DNA from 2 places in the Photobacterium toruni genome. Region 2 is predicted to be linked to the other one. Evidence: riboswitches for the same ligand, from Rfam matches in the RefSeq annotation. Region 2 holds a riboswitch; the other holds the start of a gene.
What was found. A riboswitch is a leader RNA that binds a small molecule or an ion and turns the genes downstream of it on or off. The one in region 2 is predicted to bind thiamine pyrophosphate.
Positions count from the first base shown of each region.

Region 1: linked by a shared signal. The riboswitch ahead of thiD (bifunctional hydroxymethylpyrimidine kinase/phosphomethylpyrimidine kinase) and the one ahead of thiB (thiamine ABC transporter substrate binding subunit) in region 2 are both predicted to bind thiamine pyrophosphate.

Region 1 covers NZ_AP024855.1:32,372-38,474, forward strand. Annotated here, with positions in the region: gene thiM (hydroxyethylthiazole kinase) at 1-15, opposite strand, end outside; gene tenA (thiaminase II) at 8-706, opposite strand; gene OC457_RS14315 (ABC transporter substrate-binding protein) at 718-1,644, opposite strand; partial or broken gene OC457_RS14320 (ABC transporter permease) at 1,772-2,500, opposite strand; gene OC457_RS14325 (ABC transporter ATP-binding protein) at 2,571-3,338, opposite strand; gene thiD (bifunctional hydroxymethylpyrimidine kinase/phosphomethylpyrimidine kinase) at 3,328-4,170, opposite strand; TPP riboswitch at 4,280-4,380, opposite strand; gene OC457_RS14335 (ATP-binding protein) at 4,929-6,065, shown strand.
Region 2 covers NZ_AP024854.1:2,631,549-2,637,651, reverse strand. Annotated here, with positions in the region: gene thiP (thiamine/thiamine pyrophosphate ABC transporter permease ThiP) at 1-553, opposite strand, end outside; gene thiB (thiamine ABC transporter substrate binding subunit) at 566-1,558, opposite strand; TPP riboswitch at 1,670-1,786, opposite strand; gene OC457_RS12300 (DUF547 domain-containing protein) at 1,815-2,597, opposite strand; gene leuD (3-isopropylmalate dehydratase small subunit) at 2,719-3,321, opposite strand; gene leuC (3-isopropylmalate dehydratase large subunit) at 3,337-4,779, opposite strand; gene leuB (3-isopropylmalate dehydrogenase) at 4,791-5,879, opposite strand; gene leuA (2-isopropylmalate synthase) at 5,936-6,103, opposite strand, start outside.

The sequences.
Region 1 (6,103 bases), on a different replicon from region 2:
TGATGGATTATGCATTGTTGACAGCACCTAATTGATTGTTAACCGTTTCGATATTGAGTCCTTGTTGCCAGAAGGCGATTTCCATTTCTGTTGCGACTTTAAAGGTCTGAATTAATTGCTGACCACGGTGGCTGCATAGCGGAATTTCTGCGAGGAGATTATTAAGATATACCGTCGCTGTAACAACACCTTGTTGATATTCTTCACCGCTATATAACGCAATCCAACTGTGGTAAGGATTGTTGTCAAAGACGGTTTTTGTATCATTAGCTAGCAAGTTACCAATTTCAGCATAACCAATCGCACAGGGAGCAAGAGCAACGTATAAATCAATAATATCCCCCTGCATACCAGCATCTAGCACATAACGCGTGTAAGCGACTGTAGCGACATCTTCTGGCTCTTGTTCCATATCTTGCTCGGTTAAATGCCAAGCGCAACAGTAGTCAATATGGTGGGCAATTTCATGATCCAATAAAGCAGCCACACTTGGCAGAGCACGACGCATATCAGCTAAGGTACGGGCTTTATAAATGGCTAACGCATAAGCACGAGCATATTGTTTTAGAAACAAAAAATCTTGCTTTAAATAATGCATAAAACAATGGTGAGGCAGTGTGCCTTGTCCAAGTTGGATCACAAATGGATGCTGGGTATAGGTGGTCCATTGTGGTTGGCAAGCATCAATTAAATCTTGGTATGTCATGAGATCTCTCCTTAGAAGCTGCCAATATAATTTTTGGCTTGAGGTTGTTGAGTTATAACGTGGTGAGTAAATAAGAACTGAGCGTAATCATCGTAACGTTTAAGATCGACCGCCGCAGGACGTAGTGCAAATCGAGTTAGGGTGTCATTCCACGCTTGATGGTTGAGCTTGTTATCTAAAGTATCAGGTGCGTATTGAATAAATTGTTGCCACGCTGCTTGCGGGTGATTGATGATATACGTTGTTGCTTGAGTTATAGCGGCATTAAAGGCGGTGATCGCTTGGCGGTTATAATGTTTGCTATTAGCAACAAAGATCAATTCATCATAACTAGGTATGCCATTTTCTTCTGGAAAAAACGACGTAGTAGGGTAGCCTTCTAACGCTAATTGGTTAGTTTCAAAGTTACGTAATCCGCCCCAAATAGCATCCACTTTGCCTGAAGCTAATGAAGACGACAGCGCCCAGCCGACATTGACGATATTGACATCACTTAATTTCACATCGTGATCAGCCAGCATGGTGCCAATGGTTGCATCTTCGTTACCTGCAACTGAAATACCAATGGTTTTACCTTTTAATTGAGATAAATCAGAGATACCACTTTTCTTTAATACCATCAATGTATTAAGCGGTGTCGCAATTAGAGTGGCGGTTTTAATTAAAGGTAAACCAGCAGCGACATCAATGGTTAAATTGGGTTGATAAGAAACGGCAAGATCGATTTTATTGGCGGCGACTAATTTCGGTGGTAAAGATGGATCGGCAGGTTGCTGAATATCAACCTCGATTCCATGCTGTTTAAAATACCCGCGTTCATGGGCAATAATAATTGGGCCATGATTTGGGTTAACAAACCAATCAAGCATTAGGCTTATTTTAGTCAGTTTTTGAGGAACAGTTGTTGCATCGGCACTGACTGAGAAGCCAAACAACATTAGCATTGTTGTCGTGATTAACAAGATACGTTTCACAGTAAATCCTTTAAAGAGTGAGTCTAAAATTAGGTATTAGGTATTAGGTATTAGGTATTAGGTATTAGGTATTAGGTAAAGCGTCAGTCTGTTAAGACAGTTGCCATGGAATAAAGCGCTTTAAGAATTTATCGGTAACGAAATACAGCGATATTGATAACAACGATAAAATAAATAGCGCTGCAAACATTTCATCAATCATCATCCGTGCATTAGCTTGCAGCATTAAATAACCTAAGCCTTCGCTCGCGCCCACCCATTCGCCAGCGACTGCGCCAATCGGAGCAATAACCACCGCGACTCGAATGCCAGAAGCTAGTGCCGGTAAAGCAGCAGGAAAGCGAATATATTTAAGTTGTTGCCATTTGGTCGCGCCCATGGTGGCTGATAATTCAAGGTAACCTGTAGGGGTATTACGTAAGCCGTCATAGCAGCATGTGGTGACAGGGAAAAAGATAATTAACGCTGCCATTACTACTTTTGAACCAATGCCATAGCCTAACCACAGCATTAATACCGGAGCGATAGCAAACACAGGAATGGCTTGACTGGCAATCAATAATGGTAATAACCATCGCTTAACGGGCTTAAAGAGCAGCATTTGTAAGGCAAAAAATAACCCTAATGATAAACCGAGAATTAGCCCTAGAATGATCTCTTGGCTGGTCACCCAAGTATTACTTAACAGAACGTCATAGCGGGAGACTAACCGCTGCGCTACAGCCAATGGTGGTGGTAAAATAAAGCTCGGTAAGTGAAACACCATCACGGTGAGTTGCCATAATCCAAGTAGCACGCTAATACTGATCAGTAATCGTAACGGTGTTGCAAGTTCACGCTGTGGGTGTCGTTGTTGACGCGGCGATTTGGTAGCGATTAAATGGGTAATATCAGTCATGATCGTGTGCCAATATGTCAAAAATACGTTGCTGGTGGCTGGCTGAATCGGCGTCAAAACGTCGCGGTGGTAATGATGCGGGTAACGATAACGCCGTTGCAAAAGCGGGCTCGCCTTGCAAAATATACAGTTGATCACTTAATCGAATCGCTTCTTGAGGATCATGGGTTATCAGCACCACGGTTTTATGCTTGAGTAAGTTTACAAATAGATCTTGCAAGCGATAACGGGTGACGGCATCCAATGCGGAGAAAGGTTCATCCATCAATACAATCGGTTGGTCTTGTAACAGTGTTCTCGCAAGGGCGACTCGCTGGCGCATACCACCCGATAATTGTTGTGGTAGTAGTTGATGTTTATCGGCTAAACCAACCTGTTCTAATAATGTCATTGCCCGTTGTTTTAAATTGGGTATTGAATCGTGATGACCGAACTTACTGCTAATACAAACATTGTCTAATACCGTTAACCAAGGCAATAACAGATCTTGTTGCGCCATATAAGCGACTCGTCCCGTTAAAGGCTGATTATCTGAAATATTTAGCTGCCCTTGCCATTCTGTCCGTTCATTGAGTAATCCGGCTAAGAATTTAATTAAAGTACTTTTGCCACAGCCACTTTTACCGACTAGGCAAGTCCATTTATTCGCAGCAATGGTTAAATTCAGATCCTTAATTACAGGGATGCTTTGATGATCAGCAATATTTGAGTGATAGCGTAAACTGCCATTAGTAATGGTGATTTCCAGATCATCGCACATGATGATGACCTGCAAAAAAGTGATTCACAGGACCGTGACCATGACCGATATTGAGTTCATCAGCGGCAGTTATAGCAGCAGTAATGTAGCGTTTAGCCAAGGTTGTTGCTGTTGTAAGATCATTTCCTTGGGCTAAATAAGACGCGATAGCCGCAGACAGGGTACAACCTGTACCGTGAGTATTGTTGGTGTTAATACGAGGGGTGGTGAGTTCAATAACATCAGTCGCGAGAATCAGTAAATCAGTGCTATCACTACTTTGTTCTAAATGCCCACCTTTGAGTAATATGGCATGAGGATTAATATTTCGTAATGCGCTGATCATCGATTGCATATCAACCAGTGATTGTGGAATGTCTAACCCCGTTAATGCTGCAGCTTCTGGCAAGTTAGGGGTAATAATATCAGCCAGTGGCAGTAATTCTGTTTTGAGGGTGGTAATGGCGTGTTGTTGTAATAATACATCACCACTGGTGGCTACCATTACTGGATCAATGACTAAAAATGGTGGTTTGTAATGACGAATTTTTGCAGCAACCAGTCGAATAATATCACTGTCGGCGAGCATGCCAATTTTGACGGCTTGAATATTTAAATCGCTGAATACGGCGTCCAGCTGTTGCTCAACCATATCAAGAGGAATGGCTAGTATGCCGCTAACGCCTTGCGTATTTTGGGCGGTAATCGCCGTAATAACCGAGCAAGCATAACTGCCTGTTGCTGAAATAGCTTTAATATCAGCTTGAATACCCGCGCCGCCGCCACTGTCTGATCCGGCAATGGTCAATACAATAGGCGTCGTTGTGTGATGTGATGATAAGGTGTGTGACATACTTCATTCCTTACGCGCTAGCATCAGGAACAAGTATCAAGCGGATCGAAGTGTAAACTGCGGTAAATGTGTGCAGTTATGACTTAGCTTGCATCTATTAACGTTGGTAATCCGTTGATAGTTAGTTCCCTCCGCCAGTGCTAACTGGTTCAGGTTCAACGGGTCCCACTATTACAGTGATCTCAGCTTAACGCCCCCCGACTAATGGCAATTATCCTAATCCAGAATAATTGGGTTGTCACTCTATTTTATTAAGAAATAACAACTTACAAATGTTATGCGAGATTGTTAATAAATGACATATTAATTTGGTGAATATTTAATCGTTGTGATATTTTTTCAAATGGGACTGAAATGGGACACGATTGTTTTAATGCCCGCGAGGGCGATAGGGAATCTACTTGCCGCGCGTTGAGTTTTTAAAATAAAGATATGGCTGTCCTATGTTCCTAAGCTCATTCTTTCAGATAACCCATACACCCAAACAACAGCCGTCATTCCCTACAGTGAATGCCCGCGAGGGCGATAGGGAATCTACTTGCCGCGCGTTGAGTTTTTTAAAGTAAAGCTATGGCTGTCTTATGTTCCGCAAGTGCCCGATTTTGTGATTATTATCGGGATTAATAACTAAAAATGTATCTGATTTATAGAGATTTTTATATTATTGCGAGATAAATACGGGCTCATGTTCAAAGAACAAATTCGGGCAAGTTGTTAATATAATAAGTTGTTATGACAATATGTTGGGTTGAGAAATTATGAAGTATTTGAAATCTAAAGTAGAAAGAATAATAAAAAACATCAAAGATAATGGTGATTTTCCTAACGAAAATAATCATCTTGATTACAAAGTTACAATGAATCTATCGGAGAGTAAAAAACCGCATGAAATGTTTTTAATGAATTTTGCAAAAGATATTATTTCTTTTGCAAATTCAGATGGTGGAATAGTTTTACTTGGTATCAAAGAGAATAAAGCTTTAGGTATCTATGAAGATAATGGTTTGGATTCTAGTGTTATTGAAATCTTAGATAAAATTGATTTAAATGATGTGAGCCAAGCGATTGAAAAAATTGTTAAAACCACAATATTGGTTGAACTTCAAAAGTTTAAAATCAGTACTCGTACTTATTACTACATATTAATAGAAAAAAGCAATCAAGTAATCGTGCCTGTATTAGATGCTAAAGAGAGTAAAATATACAAAGGTAATATTTATTACCGTATGTCAGGAAAAAATGAACAGGCTAATAAATCAACAAGTGATTTCAATAGGTTCCTTCAATTAAAGGCAAATGAAAAAAGTAAGGAATTTATGGAAATATGGTCAAAACTGATGCCTGAAATGTTTGAAATAAACCCGCGTGAAGTTTTGATTTTGAATCCACTGCAAAATAAAGTTTATGGATTCAATGGAAAAGATAATATTTTATCGGAAACCGATGTGGAAATTGATAAAAATGATGATGGTGTGTTTAACATTATATTAAATGCAATTTCAGCTGGTGAAATAGGAAAAATCACGACTAATGAAGGTAAGCCATTATACAAAATTGTAGGTGAGATTGTTAATGATAAAGATCGTGTTAGTCTTTCTAATATTGAAGTTGCAGTAAAAAGTAAAACTAATTACAAATTTAATAATGTACAACTAAAGCAAGTGATCGCATATTTGGGTTGGGTAAGTAATGCCAACTTTAAAATTAACGAGCCTGATTTGTCTGTTCTATGTGAGGGCTTTAGTGAATATATCTGGCTTGAAACAGTAGATAGTATTAAAGGTAGTAAGAAAATAACTTTTTCTACAGAGGCGGTAAATCCTATTGTTGAAATAATTAATAATAGTCAATTACACCAAGATGTATTTAAAAAAGATTTAGTATCTCAATTGTAAATGTCATAACAGATAAGAAAACATCAAAACATAGGACA
Region 2 (6,103 bases):
GCGGCCAAGCCACTAACTTAAATTTATACCAGCCACGAATACCTAAATGGGCAGCTAATTGATGTTGTTCATGGGGAATTGATTCTAGACTTTGAAGTAAAAACCGCACCGCTAATGGTAAGTTGAGAAACACATGCGCCAGTAAAATGCCGCTTAAACCATAAATGTTTAGCCGTGGTAATCCTAACAGGCTTAATCCATGACTAATAATGCCGCTTTTGCCGTAGATCGCTAATAGACCAAATACCGCCACTAACACTGGCATCACTAATGTCATCGCAAACAAACGTAATAACAGCTGTTTGCCAATAAAATCACGTCGTGATAGCGCGTAAGCTATCGCAATTGCAGGTACGATGCTCAGCAATGTGGATAGTAAGGCTTGGTAAAAACTAAATCGAGTCACATGACGAAGGTAAGGATCATGCCATAGACTACTCAGTTGCCATTGACCAGCATGAAGTATTAGGCTGGTGATTGCTGCGATCACCAGTAATAAAATAAGCCCGACACTCAATAGTCCGGGCATAAGTTGAGTTACACGTTTATTCACCGCGGTATGCCATTATTGGGTCAGCGCTTGCTGCCATTCTCGAATCCATGCTTTACGCTTTTGAGCTACTTCATCAGCACTAAATTCTAATGCTTTATCTGGAATAACTAATTGCTTAAAAGCGGCTGGCAGTGGTTGTTTAGTGACAGGGTACATCCAATTATGGGTCGCGATTTGAGATTGAAAAGCGTCACTAACAATAAACTGCATAAACTGATCAGCCAGTTTAGGATGCGGGCTGTTTTTCATTTTAGCGGCCACTTCCACTTGCATATAATGGCCTTCTTTGAAGTTAGCCGCTTTATACTGATTTTTGTGCTCTTCTATAATGTGATAGGCCGGTGAGGTGGTGTATGACAAGACCATGTCGGCTTCACCATCAAGGAACATGCTGTAAGCTTCAGACCAGCCTTTAGTAACCGTCACCGTATGTTTAGCAAGTTGTTGCCATGCAGCGGCAGCCTTATCGCCATATACCGATTTCATCCATAGCATCAGCCCTTGTCCTGGGGTTGAAGTGCGAGGATCTTGGTAGATGACACTGATATTTTGATCGTTAACCAGCGCTTTTAAACTGGTAGGTGGGTGGGGTAATTTAGTGCTGTCATAAACAAATGCAAAATAGCCGTAATCATAGGGAATAAAGGTATCGTCATGCCAACCTTTAGGTAAGGTTAATTTACTTAGATCAACATGTTGTTTAGCCAGTAATCCCGTTTGTTTGGCTTCAGTCATCAGGTTGTTATCAAGCCCCAATAGAATATCTGCTTGGCTACGGCTGCCTTCTAAACGCACTCGATTAAGAATTGATACACCATCTTCTAAAGAGACGAAGTTAACTTTGCAACCATCGCATTGGGCTTCAAAGGCTTTTTTGATAATAGGCCCCGGTCCCCACTCGGATGAAAACGAGCTGTAGGTATAAACATTAAGGGTGTTATCGGCGGCCAAGACGTTATTTGAGAGTAACGCTATCGATATTAGCGGTAAAAGTGTGTAACTGATTTTCACTATGCGCTCCTGATGTCAGCATCCTGCAAACAAAATAAAAAGAGAGAGCGGCACAGGGTTGAGAGGATAAATATCAGCTGTAATAGCAGATTTGCAATGGCAAAAACCAGTGCGTTTCTCAATTCCTACGCCAGCATTACCTGGTTCAGGTTCAATGGGTTCTGCTATATCAATCACGATAATAACAACAATCTCAGCCAAAAGGCTCCCCAATGAGAACGCGACTATTGTACCTGTAACTAGCGTTAAGTTATAGCTTCTGATTTAACAACCAGTTGTAATCAAACTGAATGTTATTGGCATTGATTTTATTATGCAGTAGATACTGATTTATATGCTGCAGTAATGCTTGTTGGTTGCCAAAGTCGCTATCATACCAGTCATAAATAGATGATAGGGTGGTTTGTTTTGAGCTGATTTTTACCCCTTTATCACTATTAATAAAACGACTAGCTGCCGCATCTAGTTGGTGATTAAGTTGCTGGCTGTCAAATACTTGCGGCAGTAAATCTGGGCAGCCTAAACTGGCACAATTAACCGCATAATGGATACGAGGATCACGCCAAATAGGGCGCAATATGCGATGTTCAATATCGTTAAGGCTAAGAGTTTTATTATTGATGGTGACGATAGGTTGATCCCAAGGACCAAAGCTGAAAAAACCACCCAGTTTGGTGATTGAAGTGAGTGGGTAATTATTAATGATCAATTGAACGGTGAGCGCATTATAAAGGTTAACCCAATAAGAAAATTGAACATCACGATTATATTGGCGTGGATCAAGTTTAGCTAGGTGATTGATATAAAACTGTAATTTCTGTTTGTCGGCAGGGGTAACAGCGTTATAACGAAATAGGGTTTGTTGCGGATTAACCACTAAATATTTAGTTAATAATTGTTGCCATTGCTGATGATCAATATCGTGTTGATTGTTGACAACATGATCTTGCCAATAGGGTAATAGATTCGCTTTGGGAGCGGCAAATAGAGACCAAGAAAAGAAAATTAATAATAAGCTAAATGCAATACGCATACAGAACCTGTTATAAAAAGAGATATTAATAGGAGACCGTAATGACAGCTGATTTATTACAGCTGAGAAGGGCGATACTAACGCCTGAGATTAACAGGCGTTAGAATTGAGGTTAGCTAATTTAAGCGAGGTAAGTCGGAATATTGGCTTCATATTCAGCAATTTTGGCTTGGTATTGTAGTGTTAAGCCAATGTTATCTAATCCATTTAGCAGGCAGTGACGACGAAATTCATCAATTTCAAATGGATATTGGTTACCGTTAGCCGTTACTGTCATTGCTGCAAGATCAACACAGATTTCAGCGCCTTCAATTGTCTCTACAAATTCAAATAACTCATCAACTTGTTGATCGCTAAGACGAACAGGGATCATTTGGTTATTGATAGCGTTACCATAAAAAATATCGGCAAAGCTAGGAGCTATCATTACTTTAATACCGTAATCTGCTAACGCCCATGGTGCATGTTCACGCGATGATCCACAGCCGAAATTTTCGCGAGCCAATAAAATGGTCGCGCCTTGGTAACGGGGATCGTTCATTATGAAGTCGGGATTGAGCTGTTGACCGTCTTCGTCTAAAAAGCGCCAATCATGAAATAAATGTTGCCCAAAACCTGTCCGCGTCACTTTTTGTAAAAACTGCTTTGGAATAATGGCATCGGTATCAATATTGGCAGTATTTAATGGCACCACCAATCCGGTATGTTGAGTAAAACCTGTCATGTTTACATCCTTTTGTTACGCAGATACGGGATCAAGTTGGCGAATATCAATAAAGTGACCAGCACACGCTGCCGCTGCCGCCATCGCGGGGCTCACTAAATGGGTACGACCATCACGCCCTTGACGACCTTCAAAGTTACGGTTGCTGGTAGAAGCGCAGCGTTCACCGGGACCTAAGCGGTCGTTATTCATTGCCAGACACATTGAACAGCCGGGTAGTCGCCATTCAAAGCCTGCTTCAATAAAGATCTTATCAAGCCCTTCTTTTTCTGCTTGTGCTTTCACTTGCTCTGAGCCGGGAACGACTAAAGCTTGAACGTTAGCAGCCACTTGTCGACCTTTCGCAATCGCAGCTGCTGCGCGCATATCCTCAATACGTGAGTTAGTGCACGAGCCGATAAATACTTTATCAATCGAATAATCAGCCAGTGATTTTTTAGCTTCTAATCCCATATAGGCTAATGCTTTTTTTGCTGATGTTTGTTCTACTGGATCTGTAAAACTTTCAGGTGCTGGAATAGGTTCATCGACAGCAATCACTTGGCCAGGATTGGTGCCCCATGTGACTTGCGGCTTTATCTCTTTAGCATCAAGTGTCACTACAGCATCAAAGTCAGCCTCAGGATCAGATTTCAAGGATGTCCAGTATTTTACTGCGGCCTCAAAGTCAGCATCTTTCGGTGCAAATTCTCGATTTTTAATATAATCAAAAGTGGTTTGATCCGGTGCAATTAGACCGGCTTTCGCACCGAGTTCAATTGCCATATTACACACTGTCATTCGACCTTCCATGCTAAGGTCTGTGATCGCTTCACCACAGAATTCAACGACATAGCCCGTTCCGCCGGCAGCTGTGGTTTTACCAATAATTGCTAATACAATATCTTTAGCGGTAATACCTGCCGCCACTTTGCCCTTAACCTCAATTTTCATGGTCTTAGCAAGAGACTGTTTAAGGGTTTGAGTCGCTAACACATGTTCTACTTCCGAGGTTCCAATACCGAAAGCCAGTGCACCAAAAGCGCCATGGGTTGCAGTGTGTGAGTCGCCACAAACAATGGTCATACCCGGTAAGGTAATACCGAGTTCAGGTCCCATAACATGGACAATACCCTGATATTTATGGTTCAGATCGTAGAGGGTAACCCCAAAGTCAGCACAGTTTTTAGCCAGTGTTTCCATCTGAATGCGTGCCATTTCACCACAGGCGTTAATATCTTTGGTTTGAGTAGAAACGTTATGATCCATAGTGGCAAAGGTTTTATTCACTTGGCGAACTTGGCGACCTTGTTCACGTAGTCCATCAAATGCTTGTGGTGAAGTCACTTCATGAACTAAGTGGCGGTCAATATATAAGATCGGGTTTTCACCCGCTGCGGCAACTACCACATGGGCATCATAGACTTTTTGATAAAGTGTTTTGGCTTGGTTTGAGGGTGACGTTATTGTATTCGACATCATGCTGATCCTTATGATTGTTGAATATAGGCGGCGATTTTGTCACCCATTTCACTGGTTGTCAGCGTAGTGCCTGCTCCTGCTAGGTCGGCAGTAAGTTCTCCCGCTTCGAGTGCTTGAGCAACTGCTTTTTCAATAGCACGTGCTGCATCTTCTTCACCAAGGCTGTAACGTAACATTAAGGCTGCTGATAGAATTTGAGCAATTGGGTTAGCAATATTTTTACCTGCGATATCCGGTGCTGAACCGCCAGCTGGCTCATAAAGACCAAATTTTTGTTGGTTTAAACTGGCTGATGGCAACATGCCCATTGAGCCGGTGATCATGGCACATTCGTCGGAAATAATGTCACCGAAAATATTGGAACATAGCATCACATCAAATTGTGATGGATCTTTGATAAGTTGCATGGTGGCGTTATCAATGTACATGTGGCTTAAGCTAACATCAGGATAATTAACAGCCACCTCTTCGACCACTTGACGCCATAAAATTGAGCTTTGCAGGACATTGGCTTTATCGATGGAGCAGACTTTTTTACGGCGTAAGCGAGCAGATTCAAAAGCAATTTTAGCAATCCGCTCAATTTCATAGCGGTGATAAATTTCAGTATCAAATGCTTTTTCTTGTGCGCCTTCACCACTACGTCCTTTGGGCTCACCAAAATAAATACCGCCAGTGAGTTCACGCACTACTGCAATATCAAATCCACGCTCAGAGATATCTGCCCGCAGTGGAGAAAAATGTTCTAAGCCTCGGTGAATTTGTGCCGGGCGTAGATTACAGAATAATTCAAAGTGTTTGCGTAGTGGTAAAAGTGCGCCGCGCTCAGGTTGGTCATTGGGGGCGAGGTGTTCCCATTTAGGACCGCCAACAGAGCCAAACAATACCGCATCAGCGGCTTCACAACCTTTTAGCGTGATAGAAGGTAAAGGGCTGCCGTGATTATCAATTGCAATACCACCAACATCGAACTGATGACAATGAAGGGTAATATCAAATTTTTGTTGAACTGCGGCTAAGACTTTGTGTGCTTGTTGCATCACTTCGGGGCCAATACCGTCACCGGGTAGTACTGCTATATTATATGAACCTGCCATGGTGGGTGCTCTCCATAATGTACTAAAAATAAAATAAAATTTGTTAATAAATAACGTTAGTGGCTATGTTGTTGTTTGATTGTCGCGATTTGATCGGCGCGATAAATACTATTGATAACGTGGATCAGAGCTTGACCTGACGCTTCAACAATATCCGTCGCTAAACCTGTGCCGTGGTACTTACGGCCTTTGTAATTGGCAATGATATCGGCCTGTCCTAAACC